4 regions of the Synechococcus sp. W4D4 genome follow, and region 3 is predicted to be linked to each of the others. Evidence: predicted binding sites of a transcription regulator. Region 3 holds the regulator's gene; each other region holds the start of a gene.
The links. The regulator NtcA, encoded in region 3, controls nitrogen genes in cyanobacteria. The targets are predictions, from matches to a motif close to GTANCNNNNGNTAC.

Region 1 (3,617 bases), 400 kb from region 3:
CGGTTGCAGACCATGCACCCGAAGCCCCTGTTGGAGGTGCATCCGCAAGATGCCCTGGAGCTGCACTTAAGGGATGGGGAGCTTGCCGCCGTGAGCTCCCGCCGCGGACACATCACGGCGACTGTGAAGGTCACCGATCGCATCCGACGGGGCTCCGTGTTTCTCCCGATGCATTGGGGGTTCACCCAGGAGAACGCCTGTGAGGCCAACACCTTGATGCACGATCAGGCCTGCCCGGTTTCCAAGCAGCCGGAACTCAAGGCCTGCGCCGTGATCGTTGCTCCAGCGGTGTCGGTGGTCAAGCCGCTCGAGCAGGAGGCCGGACGGCTCGAGGCACTCCGCCGCTGGTTTACGCCAGCACTTCACTGAAGGCCGCCTCCAGGTTGTGGTGGTCATGCCCCGGCCGCGCCAGCTTGCAGAGGGCAAAGCGCTCGAGCTCGCTGAGGGCGGACCACTGCTCAGGCCGGAGGGTGATGCCGCGGTTCTGGGCGGCGGCGGTGAGGAGCTCGGGGATCTCGAGGGGGTTCTGCCAGGTCTCCCCGGTTGAGATCGGCAGCGTTTTGGCCTGACCGTCGGCCATGGACTCGGTGCACGCCAGCAGGTGTTGGCGCAGTTGAGCGAGGCCCTCCGGCGTGTCCTCCCAGTCGACGATGCTCTGCCGTTGCGTTTGGTTCAGGGCCAGCCAGTGGTTGAGCTTGAGCTTGACGCCACAGAGATCCAGCTTGCGGCGCACGCAGAGGGGAATGCAGCGCCAGTTGCCGATGAAATCGCTCTCGAAGTCGAAGCAATGGCTTGCCGAGGGGGCCTCAGAGGTCACGGCCAGACGGGGTTCTGGTAGTGATTTTGACGCTTCTGGGGATTGCTGGCAGTGGGGTGAACGGTTTGGTGTCAACGGCACCCAAATGCGTCCGTTGATCTCTTCAAACTCACCTCAATCAACCGCTCTGCCATGCGTCTCGCCGTTGCTCTTGGGGTGTTGCTGGGCGGTTCCCATGGCTGGCTGAGCAGCGATCGTCTGTTGGCCGGCGCAGCCGCTTGGTCCATCGCACCGGCGGCTTCCACAACGTTTTGGACCGGTTCAGCTGGCGATGGCTGGCTGGCGTCTCCATAGTGGTTGGGTCGAATCCCTTCTGCCGTCATGGCAACCAAAACTGGAGTCGCGGCTCAGGGCCGCCATCCCCTGACCATTGCTACGGGTTTCCTCGGAGCCTTTGTTGTGGCGTCCTTGGGCGTTCAGCTCATCCGTAGCGCTTCCGTCGCGACCTCTGCACCCGCTCCGGTGCAGCCCGTGATCGCTGGTCAAGCCGCGATGTGGCAAGTCCTGGGCGAGCGCTGAGTTCGCTTGTCAACCCATCTCCTGGCGGAGCCGTTGGAGATGGGTCATGACGGCCCCTGAGCTGAGCAGTTCCCGGCAACGCTCCAGTCCGTTGGCATGGGTGCTCTCAAGACCCGCCTGCCATACATAGGTGCCGGCATTCCAGATCAGAGCAGTCGCGAGTTCCCCTTGCCCGCCGAGGGCGGCTGCGGCTTGGCTGCTCCAGGTCTCCAGTCCTTCCCAAAGGGGGTCGGCCCCGTAGCAACCGTTGTCCCTGGGGTGAAGGATCTGGCGTCCCTCGGCCTCGGGGCCTGGTCGGCCGGTGACGCAAGCCCGGCTGATGGGCAGATCGGTGCTTCCTTCGAGACCTTTCACGGTGAGCACGTTGGTTTCTCCGGCGAGTTCGAGTGCTTTCCAGGCCCGCGCTTCGGTGGGTGGGTGCACAAAGCCACTGACCAGGAGATGCTCGCCTTGGTGCGCAGTCCAGAGCAGTTCCAGGCTCGCGAGGGGTGGCCTCTTGCCAAGGTCCTCTCGATAGGGAATCAGGGATTCGGCATCGGGTAGGTGATCGGGTTGATGCACCAGGGCCAGATCGCAGCACTGGAGCTTCTCTTGCACCCACGCAACACTGCGGCCGGCCAGTTGGAGCCCCAGGGCGGCGAAGAGCTCCATGGCCGTGATTCCGTACTTCACCGGGATCCGGCCCGCCCCTTGCAGGACTACGGGCAGTCCGGCGCTGGAGAGCACTAGAGCGGTGAGCGGATAAATCGGGGCCGTTCGGGTCCGCCCGTCGAAGGGCATGCCGAAGCTGATGGCCGGCTTCTCGGTCCTGAGTTGAGGGCCCCGCTGGCGGTAAACATCGAGCATCCCGGTGAGTTCCTGGGGCTCGGGCCGGCGGATGCGGTGTGCGATCAGGAAGGCACCGATTTGGGCCGGACTGGCCGCTCCGTCGAGCATGAGCTCAAGGGCATGGGCGGCCTCTTCTCGGCTGAGACCACGGCTGGTGTGCTCACCACTGCCCACCTTTTGCAGGTACGCCTTGAATGTTGCTCGGCCTTGGGGCGTGCTGTCGGTGACGGGTGCGGCGACGGTCATGCCGACAGAGGGACAATGAATTGATTTTCTGTGGCCACAGGACCGGTTCTGGTAGCAGCGGCTACTAATCGGTTGCCGGCTCCGTAGCAACGGCTGCGCAGCGCGTGCGCAACTGCGGCGATTCTTGTTGCTGAACGGATGGCAGATAGCGCTCCATTCTGTTCGCTCCTCTCATCGCTATTGGCCTGTCTCCATGACGGTTACTCCCGCTTCCATGCCCTCGCTGGCTGCTCCTTCGCCAGCCACAATCACCGCCACCTTGATGGCAGCAAAGAAGGCCAAGGGCCTCAGCTTTGCCGACCTGGAATCCGCGCTGGGTCGTGACGAGGTTTGGATTGCTTCGTTGTTCTACGGCCAGTCCACCGCCTCGCCCGAAGAGGCTCAAAAGCTCGCTGAACTGTTGAGCCTCGATCACGCCATCACCGAGGCCCTGCAAGCCTTCCCGACCAAGGGTGGCCTGGATCCCGTGATCCCTACCGACCCACTGATCTATCGCTTCTACGAGATCATGCAGGTCTATGGAATGCCCCTGAAGGACGTCATTCAAGAGAAGTTTGGCGACGGCATCATGAGTGCCATCGACTTCACTCTGGATGTCGACAAAGTTGAAGATCCCGCTGGTGATCGCGTCAAGGTCACCATGTGCGGCAAATTCCTTCCCTATAAAAAGTGGTGAGTTGATCTCCCCATGCAAAAGCCCCCGAAAGGGGGCTTTTTTTATGGTCACAAACCTCAGAGTGAAAACCTAGGCATTGATGGCTTGTTCAATCCAGGCGCGATGTCGGATCTGGGCCTTGAGCTGACGCTCCAGCGGCTCTTCGAGCACTGTGCCGGCTAGCTGGCTGCGTAGGGCGAGCAAGTGTTGGCAGCTCTCGAGGCTGCCGATGCAACCGAGGGCTTGAAGAGCTGTCTCAGCCACACCTGGCAGTGCATCCAGGCTGATGCGGCTGCTGATCGCCTCTAAGACGACGGGTTCGTTGCGCCTTTGCAAAAGCTTGATTGTGGCGATGACAACCTCGGACCGGAAATCCTCCAGGAGAGGGGTCGTCAGCCGCAGAACTTCGCTGGCTTCGAGGCTGCGGTTGCGGAAGGTCAGCAGCGTCAGTCCTGCCAGGCGATGGCTTTGGCCAGGGGCCCTCAGTGCGTCTTCGATGATCGTGATGTCGATCAGGTTTCCCCAGCAACCCAGCGCTTCAAGCACCTCAGG
Region 2 (3,617 bases), 390 kb from region 3:
ACAGGCGGGAGTTGGCATCGAAGTTGTTCGTGCCCAACGCACCTTTCAACAGCTTCTGAGCCAGGTAGTAGTCCTCGGTGTGGAACTGGCCCGATCCATACATCGCAATCGCATCGGGGCCCTTGGTGGCCAAGGTGCTGCGGATGCGGCCCACCAGCAGGTCCATCGCCTGCTCCCAAGTGATGGGTTGGAACGGTTCGTCCAGGCTGGCGCGATAGAGGGGCTCGCGAAGGCGCCCCCGGGCCAAGGTCTCGCCAACGGTCGCCCCCTTGATGCAGACCTGGCCCAGGCTCGAGGGATGCTGGCGGTCACCGCGAGCCGTCCACATGGGATTGCCCTCGGCATCACGCTTGACCGCCTGGCCCGGCAAGGCCGGTGGAATCAGTTCAAGACCACAGCCCACCCCGCAGTAGGGACATTGGCTGCGCACGTTGCCGGAGGCCATCACCACACCCAAAACAGCGTCAAATGAAAAAGGGGCAGCTCAACGGGGCCGCCCCGAACAGACCCCTGTGTTGGGGGTGAATCAAGCGTTGACGAGCACCTTCTCGTCAGCGTGCTCTGCAGAGAAGGAACCCTTGGGCTCCTTGAGGAAGAAGAAGCAGAGGAAAGCAACGATCAATCCGGCAATCCCGAGGATCTGGAAGAAGGCGCTGTTGGAGGAAGCGACGATCTCTGCAGAGGGATCCTTGCCGCCACCCATCCACATCGGCAGCAGGCTGAAGATCGTCAGGTAAGCAACCGCACCAACGTTGCCGTAGGCGCCCACCAGACCTGCGATCTGACCCGTGACGCGCTTCTTGACCAGGGGCACCATCGCGAAGGTGGCGCCTTCACCGGCCTGGACGAAGAACGAGGCGAGCATCGTGATCAACACCGCGACGGTGATGCCCAGGGAACCGGAGAAGGTGCCCGGCTTGATCATGCTCATGATCAAGTAACCAATGCCCAGGCCACCGGTGAGGAAGGCCATGGTGTTTTTGCGGCTACCGAGCTTGTCGGAAATCAGGCCGCCACCGGGGCGAGCCACCAAGTTCACAAAGGCAAAACAGGACGCCAGGATGCCGGCAGTTGCCTTCGGAAGATCAAACGTGGTCTCAAAGAATGTCGGCAGCATGGAGACAACCGCCAACTCAGATCCGAAGTTCACGATGTAGGTGAGCTCCAGAATGGCGACCTGCTTGAACTCGTAGCGGTCGTCCTTGGGGTATTGCTTAACGCCGTTGATCAGGTCGCGGTTGGTGCGAATAATGCCCCAGGTCTGGAAGCCAAACCAAACGAGAACTGCGAGGAGCGCCAGGGGATAGGTGCCGGCGTTCAGGAAGCCAACCTTTTGCAGGCGCCAGCAGAGCACGCAGAGAATGGCCGCGAAGGGAACATTCATGCCCAGCAGGCCCCAGAAGTCCCGCATGGAGGTCACTTCAAGACCAGCGGACTTAGCGGGCTTTTGGTAGGTCTTTCCCGGGGGAGTATCGGTGACGTTAAAGAAGTAGATCACCCCGTAGACGGCCGAAATAATGCCGGTCAGAGCAATTGCTCCACGCCAATTCAAGATGGCGCCGGTGGGGAGCTCGAAGCCACCTGAGAAGGAGAGGAAGCCAGCCAGGGCGACGAGAGTCAGTGCGGAGAAGGCCGAACCAAAGTTGCCCCAACCGCCGTAGATCCCTTCCGCCAGACCGATCTCTTTGGGCGGAAACCATTCAGCCACCATGCGGATACCGATCACAAAGCCGGCACCAACAATGGAGAGCAGCAGGCGAGCAACCACCAGCTGATTGAAGTCCTGCGCTGATGCAAACAGCAGACAGGGAATCACCGAGAAGACAAGAATGCCCGAATAGGTCTTACGGGGACCGAACTTGTCCAGCAGCATGCCAATCAGCACGCGAGCGGGAATCGTGAGTGCAACGTTGCAGATCGCAACGGTACGAATTTGACCTAGGTCAAGGCCAAGGTCGGCCTTAACGGTTGTCGCTAGAGGAGCAAGGTTGAACCAGACGACAAACGTCAGGAAGAAGGCGAACCAGGTGAGATGAAGAGTGCGATATCTCCCCTGGAGCGACCAAAGATCGCTAAGCATGGAGGACAGGGACAGTGGGATGAGCCCAGGCCTTCAAAAAAGCAGCGACCAGGGGGACAGCGCATCAAGCGCTGAAGAGATTGGACCACTCGCCACCTACTGACTCGGGTAACGACAGTTACCAAAGAGCAACTCGACCGCAAAGCAGGGCGCGGCCTAATGAGAGGAATTAATGGCACTTATCACTTATCCCGCAGGTAGTAGTTCAAGGCCTGTTTTGTAGCAACAGCGACGCTTCCAGGGGTTCCTGGGGTTACATCGTGCAGCGATGACTCCGATGCGGCTCCAGGGAGCAGTGCTCTGCGGCGGCGCCAGCCGGCGGATGGGCCAGGACAAAGCAGCCCTCCCCCACCCCAACGGCGGGAGCTGGCTGTCGCGTGCCGCTGAACTCCTAAGCCAGGTCTGCCCCTCCGTGGCGGTCTGCAGCCAAGACAGCAGCCATGCCGACCTGATCGCCGGGCTCGAGCGTGTTGCACTGGCCCTGGAGCCCGCACCCGCCCAAGGCCCCCTCCACGCCCTGCAGCTGGTCCTTCCCAGGGGCAGCGACAGCGCCCTGCTAGTGGTGCCGGTGGATATGCCCCAGCTCAACCGAAGAACACTGGACTCATTGATCGAGCACTGGAGGCGCTCCCCCAGCCAGGCCGCCGTTGCCCATGACGGCGAGCGGCTGCAGCCCCTGCTGGGGATCTATCCCGGTGGACCCGAGCAACGCAACGGCCTGGCCGAGGTCCTGGCCAGCGGAGAGCGGCGCTGGCAGGCCTGGCTCGCCACCATCCCCCATCAAGCTGTAGTGCTCCCAGCCCAGCCGCTGATCAATGCGAACACCCCGGCCGAGCGCGCCAGGCTGATGGCATGAGCGCAGGCACCGCCACCGATCAACTCCAGCGTCCCCTCGGAGTCCTGCGGCTCTCCCTGACGGCGCGCTGCAACCTGGCGTGCCCCTACTGCCAGCCCGACGGCCAAGAACCCGCCGACAGGCTGAGCACCGAGCAGCGGCTGCGGGTGATCGAAGCGGCCTGCAGCCTGGGGGTCAGCAGCCTGCGCCTCACCGGCGGAGAACCTCTGTTGGCACCCGATCTCGACGACCTGCTCGAGGCGATCGACCAGGGCCGCCGGGAAACAGGCAGCCCCCTCAGCGCCCTGAAGGACATCGCGCTGACGACCAATGGCGTCCTGCTCAGCCCAGCCCGCGCCCTGCGGCTGCGGCAAGCCGGGCTGCAACGCCTGACCATCAGCCTCGATGCCGTCGACCCTGAGCGGGTGGGGGAGATGAGTGGCCGGCCGCAGCAGGGGGAGCAGCTTTTGGAGCAGGTCCTGGCGGCCATCGCCGCGGCCAAGGCCGCTGGATTTGATCCAGCCGCAGGGGCGCTGAAGCTCAACAGCGTGATCCAACGCGGGCGCAACGACGATCAACTGCTCCCCCTCGCCGCCCTCGCCCGAGAGCACGGCCTGGAGTTGCGGCTGATCGAAACCATGGATGTGGGCAACCGCAATGGCTGGTCCCCCGAGGACGTCGTCCCCGCCGCGGACATGCTCC
Region 3 (3,617 bases):
TTGCCGAGCACCACCGCTTCGAGGCCAGGGTCAACCTGCCAGATCTGAATTTGAGCCAGGCAGTCCTCAGGAGAGAGCACGGCGGCGACGGTGACCATCCCGGCGACCTGGTCACACAAGGCCAATCCACATTTGCTGAGGCCTGGGTCCAGGCCGAGCCAAGTGCTCATGGGCTTTGCCAGCGGATGTCCACGGCAATGGGGTCGGCCAGATCGCTGTTGGCTCTCGAGACGGCCTCGAGTTTCGCCGTCTTTCCCTGGGGACGGTTCACCAGGGCGTCGGCCAGTTGGCTGAGGCGCGCCGGGTCGAATTGGAGGCCATTGGCTAGAGCCCCTTGGCGTTGGGCGCGGGTGAAGGCCGCGGCTAGGAGCAGGTTGAGGCGGCTGCGCACCTGATCTGGTGATCGTTCATCGATCTCCAGGACGGTGGTGGCCAGTTGCTCACCGCTGCGAACGACCCGCTTATTGGGCCTGACATCTGGGAAAGCCACCACCTGACGCTCGCCCTTGAGCACGTTGGCGGCCGAGATCAGACTGACCACCCACTCACCTCTCTTGCTGAGGGTCGTCTCCAATTTGCTGATGTCGCTGCGCGGGACCAGGAGGATTTGGCGGTTGGGTGTCTCCCCGGGTAGCACCCGTTGGTAGACGTTCAGATTCGTGCGTTGCAGCAGCGCGTGAATCACCTCCCTGGCCTGGCTGGGTTTCTCGATTCGCACCTTGGCGACCTCGAGGAGTTGGCCGCTGCTGATCACCACATCGCCTTGCCGTAGGGCAATCAGATTGCGCTCGAGGCGCTCCAGTTCTTGGCTGCTGCTCTTGATCTTGCTGTTCAGCTTGGCGAGCTCAGAGCGGTTGCGTTGTAGGTCTGCATCCTTGGCCGCGATGTCGCGGCTGAGGCGATCGCGCTCGGCTTCCAGTTGCCGGCGTTGCTCCATCAGCGGGGCCAGTTCCCGTTGGAGTCGGCTGGCCTGCTGGGCCACCACCTTGAGTTGGCTTTGGGCCTCGCTGCGTTCCTTCTCTGCACTGCGAAGGGCTGTGCGGCTCTGTGCCAAGTCGTTGCGGCTGTCCCGCAAGCGCTGCTCGATCTGATCGAGTTCGAACAGCCCCGTGCGCAGGCGATCACTGACGAGCAGCATCAGACCGAGCGAGATCGCGCTGATCAAGCTGCCCGTCAGGACCGTGATGACCACGGCCGTCTTCTTGGGCCGGAGCCGAAACAAGCTCAGACGCGCCTTGCCGACCTTGGATCCCAAGCGATCTCCCAGGGTGGAGAGCACTCCCCCGAGGATGAGCAGCGCCAGGATGAGGATCCAGCCGGACACGACGTTGGGCGACGACGGTCAGTATCGGTTGCAGGCGGTGGGAAATCAGCTGGGATCAGCCACCAGTTCAGCCGTTTAGCTGAAGCGTTTGGCGAGGGCCAAGGGATCGAAAACGGTGATTTTCTTGCGGTCGATTTGCACCAGACCGTCGTTGCGTAAGTCACCCAGCAGGCGTGTGATGGTGACCCGGGTGGATCCAATCGCTTCGGCGATGGCCTGGTGGGAGAGACGCAGGTCGATCGTGATGCCTTCGCTGCTGGGAACCCCAAAGTCGCGGCAGAGCACCAGCAGGAAACTCACCAGTCGCGAGGACATGTCGCGGTGGGTGAGGGTTTCGATCATGGTCTCGGTTTGCAGGATCCGAGAGGACAGGCCCTGCAGCAGCAGCAGGCCCACCGCGGGGTCTTGCTCAATGGCCTTCCGCACCGAGGTGGCGGGGGCTGTCACGAGCTCGACGCGGGTGAAAGCAATGGAGTGATAGAAGCGGTCCGAGCGCTGACCAGTCAGCAGGGAGAGCACCCCGAACAGGCTGTTTTCCCTCAGGAGCGCCACCGTGATCTCCTCGCCCGATTCATAGACGCGGGAGAGGCGGATTGCTCCGCGTTTGAGGAGGTAGACCTTCTCGGCTGGATCCCCAGGGAAAAAGATCGTTTTGCCGCGCTCGACGATTTCCGTCGTGCTGCCGCTGAGGCCCCGGATCACATCCAGGAGCGTTGCATTAGGCGGTAGCGGACTGCCCGCGATCGGTGCGATCACGGACGTACCGGTAGTGGGGCTAGGGGAGTAGCGGCTGAATCCTTGCGTGGCCACAACCATGTCAGCGCGACTGATGTGTTTATGAACCTACGGATCAGTCCAGGGCAGCCATGTAGCCATTGAAACTAATTCGGGGCTTCTGCCAAGGCCTGGCTCTGAGCGCTCAGAAGGCGCTGGATTCCAGCTTCGGCCAGGTCAACCAGGGTAGAAAGCTGTTGGCGACTGAAGGGTGCGCCCTCTGCGGTGCCCTGAATTTCGAGCAAATGCTGCTCTTGATTCATCACCACGTTCAAATCCACCTCGGCTCGGCTGTCTTCGCTGTAGTCCAGATCCAGTAGCGCTTCCCCATCGACCAGGCCAACCGAGACTGCTGCCACCTGACCGATTAAGGGAGATCGCTCCAGCACCCCCCGCTGCTCGAGCCGGCGCAGTCCCAGGGCCAAGGCGGCCCAGGCCCCAGTAATGGAGGCCGTGCGGGTCCCGGCGTCGGCCTGCAGAACGTCGCAATCGATCTGCAGCGTCCTCTCGCCCAGAGCCTCGAGATCGAGGCAGGCCCTGAGGCTGCGGCCAATCAGGCGTTGAATTTCCTGGGTGCGGCCGCTCAGCTTAATCAGCTCCCTTGGCTGGCGGCTGGGGGTGCTGGCCGGCAGCAGTCTGTAGTCGGCACTCAGCCAGCCTTTGCCTGAACCTTTTCGCCATTTCGGGACGCCTTCTTCGAGGCAAACGCTGCAGATCACGGCGGTTCGCCCCGTGTGAACCGTGACTGAGCTCAGGGCAAACCCCATCGGATCCCAGTCGAAGCGAGTGCTGCGCAGATCCATGGCGCCGCGGCCGTCCCGCCGGGGTTGGGTGCTGCTCATTGCGGGCTGGCTCAGTGTCTCGATGGTACGGGTGTTTGCACTACAGGTAGTGCTTGTTGCTTGCCGGACGGCCTAACGCCGCTACATTCAGGATCCCAAGCGGCAGCCATGCAATCGATGACGGCCAGCCTTGCAGCCACTCCCAGCGCTACGCCCCGTGCTGGACACCTGCGCCCGCTGGCCTCGATTCCAGCGTCTGCTCCTTCCCGCAGCGTTCGTCTGGCGGCCCAGCAGGAGGGGCAACTTCAGGTGCATACAGCGCCGTTCCGCGGCAGCTTCAGCGGGGTGTTCAGTCAGGCCTTGCGCAGTGCAGGACTGGGCAGTCGTGTCCTGGTCAGCCAGTTTCTTAAAGGTGGCGTCGATCAAGGCCTCGAGCGCAGCGTCTGGCTCTGTGGCCGTCTGCAGTGGCTCAGGCCAGCGGTGTCGGGTTGTTTGGCGGAGCCCACGCCTGCGTCCCAGGCGGATGTGGAGGCCGTGAGGGAGATCTGGGAGTACACCCGGGAGCAGCTCCTGGGTGGTCAGCTCGATCAGCTGGTGCTGGATGAGCTCGGTCTGGCGGTGGAGTTGGGCTATCTGGCTGAGGTGGAAGTGGTCTCTGCTCTGGAGCAGCGGCCCTCTCACCTGGATGTGATCCTGACTGGGCCGTCCATGCCCACGGCTTTGTTGGCCATGGCTGA
Region 4 (3,617 bases), 170 kb from region 3:
AGAACACCCAGAAACAGACCGGCCCCTTGAAAGACCCGGGTTCCAGATCCGGGGATGTAGGGGAAGGCCGCCGCACATCCGGCGAGCACCAGCAGGATCGACACGATCCGAGCCGTCGGTTTCGCCCACTCCTGATAGAAGCCTGGGATGGCGATTCGCCCTTGATCCAGAGCCCGAAACCAAGCCCCGCTCAACCGGACCAGGACAAACGTGATCCCCAAAATCAAACCGACGGAAACCAGACCAGGGATCGCCTCAACCACGCCATCAAGAACCCCACCGATGAACTGGAGGATCTGACCGCGCAGCCCCTTCGACATTGCCATCGTTGGCGGGAAGAAGGCGAGCAAAAGCGGCACCAGTAGGTAGGTGACCAGAGCCAGCAGGGACCAGTGCACCACCTGCCTGATCTGCTGCAACAGCGCCTTCAGTCGCTCCGCCCCGATCGGTAGAGGGAACCGCTTCAAGCGCCTGAACGGCACCCCGAACATTGCTCCGCGATCCACCTGGGCACGGAGTTGTCGATTGGCCGCGCTTTGGAGGCGGATCCAGCCCAGGTACAAACCGAGGAAGAGCGCCGCCAGGGCCGTGGCTTTCAACCACGAGGTCAATGAGTGATTGACCCGGTATTGGCGAATCGCCAGTTGCAGGGTCGTGAGATAACGACTGGCCAGCTCCTCGCGACTCAGCTCAAAACAACGGGCCTGTTTGTCATCGACGGCGATCACCGCCCGCGGTTCAAGCCCAGGCGACTTGAAGCCAATGATCGAGAACGGCTCATCCTCCCAACGCTGGAGCCGGGACGGCTGCAGCGCGTAGTCCTTGGCGATCTCCAGCAGGGCTTCCTCCTGACGCTCGCCATAGGCGCGCAAGGACTCCCCAGCGGGAGGCCGGCGGACTTCAAGCACCGGCTCACCAGCCAACGCAATGACCTGAGGATCTGGACTGCAACCGGGAATCGCGGGTTTCTCCAGGACTTCAGCAGCCTGAACCTGGACCAAGCCAACAAGCCATAACGCCCCAACCAAAAGAACCAGAAGCCCCCGGAGAAGGCCTCGCCGGAACGCCATCAGCTGCGGCATGAACGGGCTGCGTAGCAGCACGAAAAAGAGCCGCTCATCCTCTCACCACTACCGACTCAGTTGACACAAAAAAGCCCCGCAAATGCGGGGCTTCAAGCATCGAAATCAAGCGGGAATCACTTGACGTACTTGAGGCCTCGGTAGTTCAGCTGAGGATGCTTGGAAGAGACAGCCTCTTTGTTCTGCTGGTACTTCTGGCCGCGATAGGTGAGGGTCATGGGTAGTTCCTCGGAGTCAGCCCAGGTCCCCGTTCCATGGCCTGGATCGAACTGCGCCTCAGGCAACCAAAAGGTGCCGAGGTGAACGTTTTGTAGCGGTTGCTACAGCACTGTTTTAGCCGCGCCGAAACCAGGCGTGTCGTTCAGGCGATTACACAACGCAGATTTCGATGCTTAATCGCTTGGGCAGTTCTGCCGTGGGGTCAGAAAGAACAGCAAATCGCACTGAAAACGCGTGAAATCACTCAGGGCGTTCTCCACATCCCCCGGATAACCCTGATCGGTCTGATCGGAAGAAGGAAGTGGACCGATCGGCGGCGGCAGGGGCTCAGCCATCGCTGCACCAGGCAGAGCCGAGAGGGTCGCCGCAAGAACCAAAGCAGGCCAACGCGTCATCACAGCACCACAGCTCTACTGACTCGATAGCCATGGCCCCAACGAACGGCAAGGCATCAAAAAGCCCGCCGGACCCCAAAGGATCTGGCGGGCAAAGAGTGAATGGACGTGGATCGGGCTGGGCTCAGCCGACGCTCCAGACGCCACCGGCAATCTTCACCAGGGGAGCCACGATGGTGGTTCCAGCCAGGAACCAAGCGAAGGCAGCACCGCCGCAACCGCCGAGCCAGAAACCGCTAGCGAATTCAGCCCAGCCAGCCTTGGTGAACAGGTCAGCAGGTGGGTTGTCGATGGTGGCGTCAGCCGGCTGCACGTTGGGGCCGCGGCCAGCGGTGCCGTAAATCGAGAGGCAGACCGTCAGGATCGAGACCAGACCAACGGCAGCCAGCAGACCAGCGGTGCTGGCGTACTCGGTAGCGCGCAGGGGGCCGCAGATGGTGAAGGGGCCGTAAAGGAAAAAGCCATGGGCCATACCCACTTCCAGACCGCGACGGTTGGGAGAGAGGGCGGGGCGATAAGCAGGCAGCGCGCCCAGGAAAGCGCGGCTGAAGTAGCTGCTGTTGACGGGAGTGGCCAGATTGCCGACGCAGGGGTCGGCCACGGGGGTCACGGTCATCGGGGGAAGAACGTCAGGTGGCTCGGGAATAAAGCGGCGACAACTCAGTCGCGGGCTTCGATCACGTTGAACAGCAGGGCCATGGCCACAGCAGGAGCCAGGATCCCGACAAGGGGCACGAACACCGAGGGCATCCAGGCGGCGACGAAGTCTCCGGTCATCAGCGTGGGCCAATACAGCTACCGTTCGGCACTGTAAGGAGCCCTGCCGGAGCTGCTCTTCGGGGCCTCCAGGGGCGACATAAAAGTTCAGACCAACCAGCCGCGCCGAGCCATGACCCAGGCCTTCACCGGAATCGTCCTCGCAGGTGTCGTGGCGGCCTGCTGGGTCCTGGGCCGGCCCAAGCGCAATATCCTGCGCTCCACCGATGCTTCCGCCATTGCGGCCCTGAACCGCGGCCAAATGGAATTGGTCATCCCTGGTGGAGGGAACGACTCCACAACTCAGGCGAGCAGCGCCATGGTTGTGCTTCCGGCAGCCAGCGATCGCCGCGGCCGCGGGGAGCTGCTGAAGCAACTCGAGCAGCAGTTCCGCGCAGGTGGTGAGCAGCGCCGCACCGCCATGGCGATCTGCCAGCTCTGGCGCCACCGCGAGGCCCTGCCGCTAATTCGCCGCGGCCTGCGCGATGCCGATCAGGTTGTTGCCCAGCTCGCCGCTGAAGCCATGACCAACTTCCGCGGCCGCAGCAGCGCTCCGGTCGCCGTGGCTCAACCGCTCAAACTGCCGCGCAACGTCTCCCGGATGCGATAGATCGGGCGGCCCTGGCTCTCGTGATAAGTGCGCATCTGCACCTCTGAAAGCAAGCCAAAGCAGAAGAGCTGCACCCCGGTAATGAGGGCCAAGACGGCCACCAAGAGCAAAGGCCTGTTGCCGATCTCTGCGCCCCCCAACTTCACCATGAGCAGATAGGCGCTCAGGAGCGCGCCGATGGCCATCGCGCTGAGGCCCCCGAAGCCGAAGACGTACATCGGCCTGGTCAAGAAGCGCTTCATGAACCAGACGGTGAACAGATCCATCAGCACCCGGAAGGTGCGATCGATCCCGTACTTGCTCTGGCCGAACTGCCGGGCGTTGTGGTTCACCTTCACCTCCGCGATCCGCGCGCCCTCAATGAAGGCCAAGGCGGGCAGGAAGCGATGCAGCTCCCCGTAGAGGTTCATGTCCTCCACCAATTCGCGGCGGTAGGCCTTGAGTGAGCAGCCGTAGTCGTGCAGCCGCACCCCGGTCACCCGCGCGATCAGGGCATTGGCGATCTTGCTGGGCAGCAGCCGGCTAACGGCGTGGTCTTGGCGCTGGTGACGCCAA

Region 1: ACLM42_RS12350 (anthranilate phosphoribosyltransferase family protein) is a predicted target of NtcA. The motif match lies at 2,462-2,475, and genes of this name have one in related genera.
Region 2: ACLM42_RS12320 (molybdenum cofactor guanylyltransferase) is a predicted target of NtcA. The motif match lies at 2,300-2,313, and genes of this name have one in related genera.
Region 4: ACLM42_RS09400 (DUF4278 domain-containing protein) is a predicted target of NtcA. The motif match lies at 1,393-1,406, and genes of this name have one in related genera.

What each region holds. Positions count from the first base shown of each region.
Region 1 covers NZ_CP180404.1:2,253,972-2,257,588, forward strand. The annotation lists gene ACLM42_RS12330 (molybdopterin oxidoreductase family protein) at 1-369, shown strand, start outside; gene ACLM42_RS12335 (nitrate reductase associated protein) at 350-817, opposite strand; gene ACLM42_RS12340 (hypothetical protein) at 950-1,111, shown strand; gene ACLM42_RS12345 (hypothetical protein) at 1,139-1,336, shown strand; gene ACLM42_RS12350 (anthranilate phosphoribosyltransferase family protein) at 1,346-2,410, opposite strand; gene cynS (cyanase) at 2,634-3,086, shown strand; gene ACLM42_RS12360 (hypothetical protein) at 3,156-3,617, opposite strand, start outside.
Region 2 covers NZ_CP180404.1:2,248,946-2,252,562, reverse strand. The annotation lists gene ACLM42_RS12330 (molybdopterin oxidoreductase family protein) at 1-445, opposite strand, end outside; gene ACLM42_RS12325 (NarK family nitrate/nitrite MFS transporter) at 527-2,080, opposite strand; gene ACLM42_RS12320 (molybdenum cofactor guanylyltransferase) at 2,349-2,936, shown strand; gene moaA (GTP 3',8-cyclase MoaA) at 2,933-3,617, shown strand, end outside.
Region 3 covers NZ_CP180404.1:1,855,942-1,859,558, reverse strand. The annotation lists gene ACLM42_RS10450 (resolvase) at 1-170, opposite strand, end outside; gene ACLM42_RS10445 (DUF3084 domain-containing protein) at 167-1,324, opposite strand; gene ntcA (global nitrogen regulator NtcA) at 1,400-2,140, opposite strand; gene rph (ribonuclease PH) at 2,206-2,940, opposite strand; gene ACLM42_RS10430 (cob(I)yrinic acid a,c-diamide adenosyltransferase) at 3,058-3,617, shown strand, end outside.
Region 4 covers NZ_CP180404.1:1,681,707-1,685,323, forward strand. The annotation lists gene ACLM42_RS09395 (mechanosensitive ion channel family protein) at 1-1,001, opposite strand, end outside; gene ACLM42_RS09400 (DUF4278 domain-containing protein) at 1,199-1,366, opposite strand; gene ACLM42_RS09405 (hypothetical protein) at 1,475-1,696, opposite strand; gene ACLM42_RS09410 (photosystem I reaction center subunit XI) at 1,821-2,312, opposite strand; gene ACLM42_RS09415 (photosystem I reaction center subunit VIII) at 2,357-2,473, opposite strand; gene ACLM42_RS09420 (HEAT repeat domain-containing protein) at 2,586-3,062, shown strand; gene ACLM42_RS09425 (glycosyltransferase family 2 protein) at 3,020-3,617, opposite strand, start outside.